3 regions of the Bacillus sp. SRL543 genome follow, and region 2 is predicted to be linked to each of the others. Evidence: riboswitches for the same ligand, from Rfam matches in the RefSeq annotation. Region 2 holds a riboswitch; each other region holds the start of a gene.
What was found. A riboswitch is a leader RNA that binds a small molecule or an ion and turns the genes downstream of it on or off. The one in region 2 is predicted to bind cyclic di-AMP.
Positions count from the first base shown of each region.

Region 1: it holds a riboswitch for cyclic di-AMP, as region 2 does, so the genes downstream of both, AC4E8B_RS01280 (dicarboxylate/amino acid:cation symporter) here and AC4E8B_RS14065 (CBS domain-containing protein) in region 2, are expected to answer to the same signal.
Region 3: it holds a riboswitch for cyclic di-AMP, as region 2 does, so the genes downstream of both, AC4E8B_RS01340 (TrkH family potassium uptake protein) here and AC4E8B_RS14065 (CBS domain-containing protein) in region 2, are expected to answer to the same signal.

Region 1 is NZ_OZ481794.1:223,333-227,482, forward strand. Features, by position in the region: gene AC4E8B_RS01260 (histidine phosphatase family protein) at 1-59, shown strand, start outside; gene AC4E8B_RS01265 (hypothetical protein) at 197-541, shown strand; gene AC4E8B_RS01270 (twin-arginine translocase TatA/TatE family subunit) at 559-726, shown strand; gene AC4E8B_RS01275 (undecaprenyl-diphosphate phosphatase) at 810-1,631, shown strand; cyclic di-AMP (ydaO/yuaA leader) riboswitch at 1,704-1,842, shown strand; gene AC4E8B_RS01280 (dicarboxylate/amino acid:cation symporter) at 1,924-3,147, shown strand; gene AC4E8B_RS01285 (potassium/proton antiporter) at 3,220-4,150, opposite strand, start outside.
Region 2 is NZ_OZ481794.1:2,754,557-2,758,706, reverse strand. Features, by position in the region: gene AC4E8B_RS14075 (LysM peptidoglycan-binding domain-containing protein) at 230-1,006, shown strand; gene AC4E8B_RS14070 (hypothetical protein) at 1,168-1,353, opposite strand; cyclic di-AMP (ydaO/yuaA leader) riboswitch at 1,714-1,852, shown strand; gene AC4E8B_RS14065 (CBS domain-containing protein) at 2,108-2,554, shown strand; gene AC4E8B_RS14060 (class I SAM-dependent methyltransferase) at 2,981-3,730, opposite strand; gene AC4E8B_RS14055 (cation diffusion facilitator family transporter) at 3,930-4,150, shown strand, end outside.
Region 3 is NZ_OZ481794.1:236,498-240,647, reverse strand. Features, by position in the region: gene AC4E8B_RS01355 (VC0807 family protein) at 1-15, shown strand, start outside; gene AC4E8B_RS01350 (diacylglycerol/lipid kinase family protein) at 12-896, opposite strand; gene AC4E8B_RS01345 (GNAT family N-acetyltransferase) at 1,066-1,623, shown strand; cyclic di-AMP (ydaO/yuaA leader) riboswitch at 1,737-1,889, shown strand; gene AC4E8B_RS01340 (TrkH family potassium uptake protein) at 2,002-3,321, shown strand; gene AC4E8B_RS01335 (DUF4179 domain-containing protein) at 3,634-4,150, opposite strand, start outside.

The DNA.
Region 1 (4,150 bases), 2.4 Mb from region 2:
GAAAGGCAGCCATGTTTTTGAACAGCCAGCGGCATCTGCCAGATGGATTATTGGGATAGGAAAAGGGGACAGGATAGCCTGTTCTTTTTTACTTTCCATAAAAAGGGTATTGATTCTCTATTTTCGCTATTTCCAAACCGGTGCGGACGAAGTATGATAATTCTATCAAACTGAAAGGGAAGACAATATGGCGGGAATGAATCTCCTTTTCCTATTTGCAATCACTATCTATAGTCTATGGGGATTAGGGGACGACCCTTTCTCGGGCCTGCTTTCGGATGATGACAAGCGATTTGAAACGCTTGTACTGGAGGAAGGCAAAGCTTTTTCGAAAGAAAAGCCTTTTGAGCGAAAAGGGAAGCTCCTTGGGGCGGCCGCGTATCTGCCTTTAGCAGCCGCGTCAGCCGGCGTACTGCTGTTACGAAGGTTTTTCCGGATGGATATTATGCTGGAAAAGCTGAGGATCCTGCTCACACCGGTCTTTTTTCATTCTAAGTTTTTTATCTGCACGAGTATTCGGGCAGGAGAAACGCGAATCTGAAAAAAAGAGGTGTAAGAATGAGGAATTTAGGTTTTGGGGAAATCATGGTCATCGTTTTTGTTGCGCTGCTTATATTTGGGCCGCAAAAGCTTCCTGAGCTTGGCAGGGCGGCCGGCAATACGCTGCGTGAATTCAAGAAAGCGACAAAAGGCATCATGGAAGATGATAATGAGAAAGATAAATAAATAGATGCAGAACTGCTCCGCCGATGCTGGCCTTTATTTGGCTTCATCATTGCGGAGCAGCTGTTTTGTTCTGGAGGAACATGATGAAAGAGATGATTGTTGCCCTTATTTTGGGCATTGTTGAAGGGCTTACTGAGTTTGCGCCTGTTTCGTCCACAGGCCATATGATTATAGTGGACGATATCTTATTGAAGTCAAAAGAGCTTTTTTCAAAGGAAGTTGCCAATACATTCAAGGTTGTCATTCAGCTTGGGTCGATCCTTGCGGTGGTGATTGTGTTCAAGGACCGGTTTATCCAGCTCTTAGGGCTGGGTAATAGGAAGAAGGAACAATCGGATGGACCGAAGCTGAAGCTCACGCAGGTGATTGCCGGCCTGCTGCCGGCGGCTGTTCTCGGGCTTCTGTTCGAAGACTATATTGATGAGTATCTGTTCTCAGTCAATACAGTGGTAATCGGCCTGGTGGCTGGCGCACTGCTGATGATTGTTGCTGATTATTATTCAAAGAGGAAGCCGGCCATTGAGACAGTGGACAAAATAACGTACCGGCAGGCGATTCTCATCGGCCTGTTCCAATGTATAGCATTATGGCCTGGTTTTTCACGGTCAGGCTCTACGATCTCGGGCGGGGTGCTGCTTGGCCTCAGCCACAGGGCTGCCTCTGACTTCACCTTTATCATGGCCGTGCCTGTCATGCTTGGGGCAAGCGGGCTGTCGCTTTTGAAGAATTGGGAGTACTTCACACCTGATGCCATCCCATTCTTTATCGTCGGCTTCATCAGCGCCTTTGTTTTCGCCCTGGCATCGATCCGGTTTTTCCTGGCGCTCATCAACAGAATCAAGCTGGTGCCTTTCGCTATTTACAGAATTATCCTGGCGGCAGTCATTTATTTTGTTTTTCTGTGAGGCTAAAGGACGGTTCCAGGATTTAAATATTTACAGAAGATAGGTTCATAGAGTAAAATTAAAAAAAATTTATCGAATGATGCGCTTAATCTTTTAAAGAGCGGGGGATCCAACCGGCATCTAAATGCCTCGGGGTGAATCCTTTACAGGTAGGGCACTCTCAAAGCCCGAATCCGACAGCTAACCTCGTAAGCGTTATTTGGGAGGACAAGTCTGCGTTCAAACACAGAGGTCTCGCTCTCTGTGTTTTTTTGTGCTAAAAAAATCAGATTTTAACAAGGAGGCTTGCATTATGAAACTATCAACAAAGATTATCATAGCCCTCATTGCGGGGGGGATTGCCGGCTTATTATTGAACCTTTATTCTCCCGATTTATTTGTGACACTGAGTACGTATCTATTTACTCCGCTGGGGAAAATATTCCTCAACCTGATCAACATGCTCGTTGTGCCGATTGTGTTCTTCTCCATCACACTTGGCACCGCAGGCCTTGGCGATCCTAAAAAGCTCGGAAGGATCGGCCTGAAGACCATCTCTTTCTTCCTGGCCACCACCTGCATGGCTTTGATCATCGGGATTGCGTTCTCTTATATCTTCCAGCCGGGAAATGTCGGGACCTTTGATACGACTGGGGCAGAGTTTGAAGCGCAGGAGGCGCCGCCCGTATCTGAAACACTGCTGAATATCATTCCGACAAATCCTATCAAGGCATTTACGGAAGGAAATATGCTTCAGATCATTACTTTCTCTGTTTTCATCGGCTTTGCCCTGACTATGCTGGGCGAGAAGACCAGGGGCATCCTGAAGCTGTTTGACCAGGGGAATGAGCTGATGATGTACCTCGTGAACCTGATCATGCGTTTTGCACCGTATGGAACCTTCGGCCTGATCGTATCGGCAGTCGGCACACAGGGAGTGGATGCAATCAAAGCGATGGGCCTGTACATGGGTGTGGTGCTTGCGGCACTGATTGTCCATACGCTTGTGACGTACGGATCAGCGGTATACTTCCTGGCCAGGCGCAGCCCGATCGAGTTCTTCAAGGGCTTTGCCCCGGCAATGAGCGTGGCCTTCAGTACATCAAGCAGTAATGCCACACTTCCTGTTTCCATGAATGTGGCCCAGAAGAATCTGAAGGTGCCTGAATCTGTGAGCAGCTTCGTTCAGCCGCTTGGCGCCACGATCAATATGGATGGAACGGCGATCATGCAAGGTGTGGCCACCATCTTCATCGCGCAGGTGTATGGCCTTGACCTGACGTTCACGCAGCTTGTGACGGTCGTTCTGACTGCCGTCCTCGCGAGCATCGGTACAGCAGGCGTACCAGGCGTCGGCCTGATTATGCTGGCGATGGTCCTTCAGTCTGTTAACCTTCCGGTTGAAGGGATTGCCCTGATCATCGGGATCGACAGGCTTCTTGATATGACCAGAACAGCGGTTAATATTACAGGCGACGCGGCTTGTGCCGTTATCGTCGGAGAATCCGAGAAAAAGAAAAATCGGGAATTGACCTGATTATAGAGAGAAAACACCGTCCAAATCAAGGACGGTGTTTTTTCATAGGCCGAGTGAGCGCATGCGTGCTTCTTAAGCTGTCGGCTCGGCCGCTTCTTCTATTTTTTTCTGCAAAAGCAGCTTTTTGAGCTGTGGCTTGCTTTTCCGGCTGGCGAGGATGTACAGGATGTCCCCAGGGAGGATAATCGTGCTGCCGGCCGGGGTGATGAGCTCATCATTGCGGATGATGGCGTTTACGAGCGCGCCCTTTGGAAATGGAATATCGATCAGCGTCTGCCCGATGATCTGGGCGTCTTCCTCCATTTCATATTCAATCATTTCCGCATCTGCTTTCCCGATAGAAACAAGCTCAAGCGAGTGCATCGGCATCGTCTTTTTAGGTCCGGTCAGCTTCAGTCTGGCTGCGAGTGCTGTGATCGTTGATCCTTGGATCAGGCAGCTGGTCAGCACAACGAAGAAGACGACATTGAAGATCTGCTGGCTTCCCTCAATCCCTGCAAGAAGGGGGAAGGTGGCCAGTACGATCGGGACGGCTCCCTTTAGGCCGGCCCAGGAAAGGAAGATGAGTTCGTTCTTTTTATAGCCCATCCTGATGGTAGATAGGAAGACGGCTGCAGGCCTTGCGACTAAAATGAGGAACGCGGAAATGGCGATGCCTTTCAGGAAAATATCCAGGCTGAACAGCTCAGAAGGGAACACCAGGAGGCCGAGAATGACAAACATCATGATCTGCATCATCCAGGCAAACCCTTCAGAAAAGCGGAAGATCGTATGCTTGTAGGCAAGCTCCATGTTCCCGATGATAATGGCAGCGATATAGACCGCCAAAAGGCCGCTGCCGTTCGCAAAGGCTGTGATTCCATATGTCAGAAGTGCAAAGGCAGAGGCAAAAACAGGATAGAGGCCGCCTGAATCGAGATTGATGCGGTTAAGGGCAAAGACGGCCACTCTTCCAAAAATCAAGCCAAACAGGAGGCCGATGCCCATCTGGAGGAAAAAGGTG
Region 2 (4,150 bases):
TTGGAATAATAGATAAATAGGTCTCCTTAGAGACATTTGCCTTCTTTTTAGAAAACGGCACATTCAGCACTTGTATATTCAGGAAAAGAAACCGCAAAGGAAACTCAGTAAAGACAAATTATTTCTTTAAGAAAATAGGCTTGTCCCCCTGAAACGGTTATTTGCTCCCCCCGTCTAATATGGTGTAAAGATTAAAATACAACAAGATTGACAGAAGGGGGATTTGTAAATGAAAACAGCGAAAAAACTGGCTGCTTCAGCGCTTGTCGCCATGGGGATTCTTACATTCAGCCAGGGGTTTGCATCTGCTGAAGAATTTTATACAATCAAAAAAGGGGACACTCTCTATAGCATTGCCAGGCAATATGGCAGTACAGTCGGACAGCTGAAGCATCTCAATAAATTAAAGAGCGATCTGATCTATGCAGGCAGCAGATTGGAGGTTCCAGGGAAGATTACAGTGAAAAAAGGAGACACACTCTGGGGGATCGGCCAAAAATACGGTCTTAGCGTCGCTGAACTCAAGAAAATAAACGGACTGAGGAGCGACCTGATCCTGATAGGGCAGAAGCTGTCGGTCCATAAAAGCGGTATTGCTTCATATGATGCTGATAAGGTAAAATTGTCCGTTTCCGCCAAGAAAGGTTATACATTTCATATAGAAGAGCCGCGCCGCTTCCTTTTGGAATATGGGAGAAATGCCCGGTATTTTGCCAGGGTGGAAGTTCTTGACGGCAAATCAGTAATAGATGAGGTAAAGAAAAATTCTCTGGATTATCTTAGGACGATTGGCAAGCCTGAAGAAATGAAACCTGTCCAGCTTCCATTTTATAGAGACAGCATAATGGTGCTGCACGCACACAACAAAACTGATCAAGCAAACATCATTGTCAAAAAAGTAGACGGGAAGCTGCTGAGATTTACTATCCATTATGTGAACCAGGAGAAATCAGAAGAGGTTTATGAGACAATGATTTCTATTTTGGCAAGCGTGGAAGCGAAATAGTGCAAATGGCAAGGGAAGGGGATATTTTACCCCCTCCCTTGCCATTTTATTTTCAGGACTTTGAGGCAAAGCCTTTGCCTGAAGAGAAGAAAGGATGCTAACAAAGAAAATAGAGAGCGTTGCTTTGCTCTCTATCATAACAAGTTATATGGTAGTCCATTTTATTTTGAAAATAGCTTCAGCAGCGGATGCTTATTTTTGTCTTTCACCTTGATTTCCTCCATCACTATCCGATCTTGATGCTCAGAAATCCATTCTTCCATTTCTTTTTTATCTTTGCATTGTGTGTAGTAGGTTTCTCCGCCTTTTCCAACTGCATTAATGACATATCGGCAAGTGTTTCCCATAAATCCTCCCGTTGCTGTGGTGTTTAAAAGGTATTATGCAAGCATTCCAACATGGTTTCTTCTATTCTATGATACTCTTGTTTTTTACAAAAACAGAGGAGAAGAAACCGGATTTTCAAGTCATGATTTCCATTAATAAATCCTGTTCTGCCTTATCTTACTCACGAACTTAATGGCTGTCAACGGAAAACATAAAAGAAATAAAAAAAGAAAAAAACAGGTTGAAAACATGGTGAGGTCTTTGTAGAATAGAGGATTCACTCATTTTTTTGCAGATTGCTGAAGGTCAGATGTAAAAAAAGGGATATGCAGAAATTTGCTTATGCGGAAAGTTGGAAGTAAAATTATTTCAACACCTGAAAAATGATTCGGCTTAATCTCATATTGAGAGCGGAGGAACCAATTTTTGGGGCTCATCCTGCAGGAAGCAGGAGGGATGAGAATGATCTTTCGCCATCCTGCCCGTCAGCTAACTTCGTCGGCTAAAGCGAGTGAGGTCATATAAGACCGCCTAATGAGCAGCACCCCTGCATCCAAATTTGCAGGAGCTGCCTGGAGCCAGGATGGGTCTTTTTGTGCTGTATATAATCTGCGTACGTTTTAGAGCGGCTGTTTGCAGGGAAGAAAGGGAATGTGACTGTTTTTGCATTTCCGTTGCCAACGGGAGAGTTTGTGCCCATTAACCCGAGGGAACTATTTAGCCGGAATGAATGCTGCAGGTGTTCACTGATAATAAGAAGGAGAATCAGCTGTAATGAATATCGCGTTTTTTTTATTGCCTAAGAATGAACTGGTTTTTGTCTATGACCATTGGACAATGAGGCAAGCCATGGAAAAAATGGAGTATCACCGTTATACAACCTTCCCGATATTGAATAAAGAAGGCAAATATGTAGGTTCCTTATCAGAAGGAGATTTGTTATGGAAGCTCAAAAGCATGGGCAGGGTCGACTTTAATGAGATCCAGGAAGTGATGCTGAAGGATGTGCCGCTTCATAGATCGTATGAGCCGGTGCTCGTTAGCAGCGAGATGGAAGAAATCATTAATTCATCACTAAATCAGAATTTTGTCCCTGTTACTGATGACAGCGGCGTTTTCATAGGATTGATCCGCAGAAGGGAAATTATCGATTATCTGGCAGGCAGCTATAAAGAAAGGGACTTGTCTGTTCCTGGGGAGCAGAGCAAGACAACATCATAAGGAAGGCTGAGCAGCCACTTTTATACAGAAAGAATAAGTCCATACGATTTTGTATGGACTTTTTGGCGCCGCAGGGGTTTGGGGATGTTTTGACTCTGGATTGCTTTGTTTGTTAGAAAATGGCATAAGTTCAAGCATTTTTTTAGGAGATGCCCTAAAATGAAGGGCCTCTTAAAGGCGGTTCGCCCGCCTTTTAAAGAGAGCATTCCAAAATTGAGGATGATCATTCCGGAATCATTCATAATCATGCCTGATTCTCCAATAATCGTGCCTGTTTAGGCAATAATCATTCCATACCGGCAATTAATCATGCCGGTTTTCGCATTAATCATTCCTAATCCCATATGTTTACAAAAATCCATACAAAGTGCGATGCAGATGCTGCATGTCAAGCGGCAGGGTTCATGGCGTCCCGGCTCTTATTCTCTAAATAGCTTTAGTACTCTTGATAATGATTGTTGTCGGAAGGTATTGGGCTTTTTCATAAGAATACCAGCGGTTGCTGTGCCTTTTCCTGTCCTCCTCTGAAAGACGTGCTTCTTCTATGACTCTCTCGATTTTAAAACCTTGGCTGACCAGCGCATTGATATAGGTGCTTACCTTGTATTGCTGCATGAAAGCAGGTGTATCCCATCCCTCATGATTATATACGCCTTCTTCGTGATAAGGCTTATCGAAGATAATGGAGCAATCTTTGCTCCGGATTCTGCTGAAAAGTGGATGTTCCCAGCTGAAAATGAAAGTGCCGCCAGGCTTTAAATACCTATGGATATTAGCCAGCGTTTCCTTGAGGCTCGTGGTCCAGCCGAGAGCATAGATGGAATAGACAATATCAAAGTAACTATTAGGGAGCCCGGGATCATTCTCCATTGGGGATTCAAACAGCCTTACTGGCGCTGCAGCTCCTCCGAGCACGTGCTGTGCCGTATGTATCTGCTTTGGCGACAAATCGATGCCCCAAAGCTCGGCCGCACCCCGCCCGTCCATATAGAGGAGGGAATGGCCGCTGCCGCAGCCGATATCCAGCACCTTTTTCCCGGCAGGATCGCCAAGCAGGTTCAGTTCATCTTCCACAGGGGCGAGGGGACCATATTCCGGAAGCGGGTTCCTGCCAAAAAAACGCTCGGCGGAAAGATTCCAGCTTTCTTTGTTTTTCTCTAATATCTCTGTTTTCAATCAATTCAACCTCTTTCATTTAGGATCAAGAAGATAGGCTCCTTTATGTTGTGAGCTTTGTAGTATATTCTCCAGTTAAAGCTCCTGCTCCTTCAATATATCTTTGTAAGTAATGGAGCCTGCTTTTAAATAACCTGAATCCTGCCGTTTAAAGGAAGTGAACAGCAGGGTAAACATTATTATAAAAGGGGAATTATATATGAAAGCACATAGTGAGGATACCAGGAAAAACATGGGCCTGGCATTTTTTCTTAATTTAGCATTTACCATTATTGAAATTATCGGGGGTATCCTGACAGGCAGTATTGCCATTCTATCTGATGCTGTCCATGATCTGGGAGACTCCCTATCCATCGGATTATCCTGGTTCCTGCAAAAAAAGTCGGAAAAAGGCGCAGATGCCCGGTTTACTTTTGGCCA
Region 3 (4,150 bases), 2.4 Mb from region 2:
CAGGACAGCCCTTAAAGCTGTCCTGGCTTTATCATTTGCACATGTCCTTCATGGACCCGTATCTGGCAGGGAGTCACAGAATAAACCTCTCCATCCATATCGGCTTCCATCTTCTTGTCTGTGCTTACTTGTATTTCCTTCCCTTTATAGTGGAGAATATTCTCGTTCGCTTCCATGCTTTCTTCAGTAAGGGCTTCTTTCATTAAAGCAAGATTGGCATCTTTTATAATGAATAGATCAGCCAGTCCGTCATTATAATCAAGATCCCTGAAAGGCAATGCATTGGTTCCTATATACCGGCCATTGGCGAGGAGGATCATGACGGCATCTTCCTCTATAGCCGTCCCATCTACAAAAATGGATGCATGGAAGGGCTCCATTTCCTTGATCGTCCGCAATGCGCTCAAGAAGTAGCCGATCCGGCCGAATAGGTTTTTTTCTGTTGCCTTGATATTTTCCGAAGCTTCCGTCACCAGCCCGATTCCCCAGAAATTGAGGAAATAATCCTCATTCGCCTGCATGATGTCAACCGGCTCTGCTTTCCCTGTGATCATGGCAAGCGCGGCATCACGAAGATTCCGGGGAATGTCCAGTGTCCTTGAGAAATCATTGCATGTCCCGCCAGGCAAAATGCCGATGGCCGGCCGGGTCTCAAGCGGCGCCAATCCATTGATGCATTCATGTACTGTCCCGTCTCCGCCCAGAATGAAAACCACGTCCACTTCAGGCCCATATTCTTTGCACAGCTCTCTTGCATGCCCTTCCCTTTTGGTTGGCAGCAGAATCAGGGAATCCAGCTCCGCTGACAAGATCGGGACACAGGCTGCCAGGGATTTTTCCATATTCTTTTGTCCGGCGTTTCCATTATAAATAAGTATTCCTTTTTTATAATCCATCCTGGCCAAGGCCCCCTCTTTCGAACAGTGTATCTGCTATTACATTTACCCAACTTTTGCTTTTTCAATTATCATTGATGCATAAATTGCTGAAAGTGATAAAATATCTATTTTTATCTGTCCTTCAGTGGATTATATTGTAATTAGAAAATTCCAAGGAGGAGTTCGAATGGATGCAATACGGTTTCTGCAGGGCGAACGGATTTTTTTACGGCCGATCAGTACAGAGGATACAGATACCTATATAAAGCTGCTCTACAATGAACAGTCACGAAAGCTCACCGGGCTGAAAAAAGCTTTTTCGAAAGACCAGATCTTCTCTTATATTAAAGAAAAAGCAGAGGACTCTTCTTCCATCTTCTTATTGATTGTCCTTGATGGAACACATGAAGTGATCGGTGATATCGCCCTTCAGGATATAGATGCCACCAACCGCAATGCCAATATCCGCGTGAATATCAGCGAAGAAGAGAACCAGGGGCGCGGTTATGGCAGCGAAGCCATGGAACTGATGCTTGGCTATGCGTTCGGCGTACTGAATCTGCACAGGGTCGAGCTGAATGTTTTCAACTATAACAACCGGGCGCTTCATGTCTACGAAAAGCTCGGCTTCAAACAGGAAGGCGTCCAGCGCGATGCTTTATTCTACGATCACCAATACCACGATTCGATTATGATGAGCATTCTGGAGGATGATTACCGCCAGATCCATCTGGAGGGTAAATGATCTTATTAAACCGTGCAGCCTGCACGGTTTTTTTGGTCCAGAAAAATTTACAATTTCCTGATTGACTTTGCAAGGGTGCGGGAGTATTTTATTTATTATAATCACACTTGAATTTCATAACTTTGCTGAATCTTATGTTAAGAACGGGGGAACCAATAAGGCAGGCTGCTGATGCACCTGCCCGGGGTGAATCCTGGCGCGGGCCAGGAAGGAAGCTCTCAATTCCTAATCCGGCAGCTAACTCCGTAAGCATATTGAGAGAAAGGCCAATGGGCGCATTGACCATTCTTTTCCGTGGATAAGAATGGTCTTTTTTGTGTCCAAAAACCCTGGCCTGTTTGTTTTCATCATTTTGAGGAAGAAGGAGTACCATCCATTATGAAACGAAAATATCTAAATATAACGCCTCCCCAGCTTCTGACCCTTATATTCTTGTTTTTCATCCTGTTAGGTGCCTCCTTGCTGAAGCTTCCCTTTTCAACTGTTAAAGGCGTTTCGTGGATCAATGCCCTGTTCACAGCCACCTCGGCGATGACTGTGACCGGGCTGACAGTAGCTGACACTGCCTCCACCTATACACTGTTCGGGGAAGTTGTCATCATGTGCCTCATCCAGCTTGGCGGGCTCGGGATCATGTCATTTGCTGTTCTGATTTATCTGATGCTCGGAAGGAAAATCGGGTTTAAGGAGCGCCTGGTCCTCCAGCAGGCATTGAATCAAACGTCAATCGGAGGGGTCATCCGCCTCGTCCGCTACCTTTTTATCTTTTCCTTTACAATCGAGGCCATCGCCGTTTTCTTTCTCTGCCTGAGATGGGTTCCGAAGTACGGATGGTCGGATGGCTTTTATTATAGCCTCTTCCACTCTGTTTCTGCTTTCAATAATGCAGGCTTCCAGCTCTGGCCGGATGGCCTGAGCCAATTTGTCGGCGACCCTGTCATCAATATTGTCATTTCCATGCTCTTCATCATCGGCGGCCTAGGCTTTACCGTACTGGCCGATTTGTGGAAATCAAAGCAATTCAGAAGGCTTTCGCTCCACTCCAAGATGATGATTGCGGGCACCTTTGTGGTCAATATTGTATCAATGGCCGTCATCTTTTATCTTGAATACAATAATCCGCAGACCCTCGCCCAGCTGACCGGCTGGGAAAAGCTTTGGGCATCCTACTTTCAGGCTGTATCGCCCAGAACGGCCGGTTTCAACAGCATTGACATCGGCGGGCTTGAGGATGCAACCGTCTTGTACATGCTGCTTCTGATGTTTATCGGCGCCGGCAGCGCCTCAACCGGGGGCGGGATCAAACTGACAACCTTCATCATCATCATCCTGGCCGTCATTACATTCATACGCGGCAAAAGAGATATCGTCATCTTCCGCCGCTCTATCAGCGGAAACTATCTGACAAAAGCATTGGCCATCTCAACGATCTCCATTCTGTTCGTATTTAGTGCCATCTTTATCCTGAGCATCACAGAAGATCTGCCTTTTATTAAAATCATCTTTGAAGTCGTCTCCGCTTTCGGCACCGTCGGCCTGTCCATGGGCATCACTGCCGACCTGTCCGGAATCGGAAAAGAAATCATCATCTTCATCATGTTCCTTGGCAAACTCGGCCCGCTCACACTCGCCTTCTCCTTCGCCAAACAAAGACCGGAAAAGATCCGGTACCCTAGTGAGGATGTTTTGCTGGGGTAAAGAAAAGCGGAAAAGCCTTGCTCAGCCCCGATAAGCATAAGACGCCCAAGAATAAAAGGCGTTCTTTGCCTTTAATTCTTGGGTGGCTTATGACTCGAGGGGCTAGGCTTTGGAGCTGGACAGAGAGAAAAGCGGAGGCGGCTTGTCCAGGTGAATCAATCGGGCGGCACCTCCTTATCAATGGCAGAATGCACATAAAAAGACCAGGCCGGAACCCATTGTTCCAGCCTGGTCTTTCTTATAACGGAAGAGTGCTTCTCCTTATAAAGTTCCGGACATGGAGGTTTTCACCCTCTGCAAACCTATCAGTCTCTAATACAGCCGAAGCTTCACTTCTCCCTCAATCCAGGATGGAAATGCTGCTAGTTCAAGTCTAATGGGATTTTTATACTTGGCAGGATCTGCTTCAGATAAGGCCACGCCAAACTCCTTCTCAAGACCATAGCCGCCGGATCGATAGAAGGAGCTTCCGCCATCAAGCTCCCTGCCTTCTGCATCTTTTGCAGCTGTAAAGAGCTGATGGTTGTATTCCTTATCTGCTTGAACCTGAAATGAGAGGCTTCCTCCTTCCAAGACTAAACCTGACAATTTATCACCCTTGGGCTGCTTCAGAATCTCTAATGTCTCGGTGTTTATGACCACTTCCGCATCCTCTTTATCAACGGCCATCACTTTATTCAGGGCAAGATACAGCTCCTCCGGCTTTTTAAAATAATTGCTCTGCAGATAAATGATTTTCTCGTTTTCCTTAATATCTTGTGCTGTCACACCATTGGCAATGCCAGACCAGGCTTCTCCATTCTCATCAACAAGCCTTAAATCATCAAGA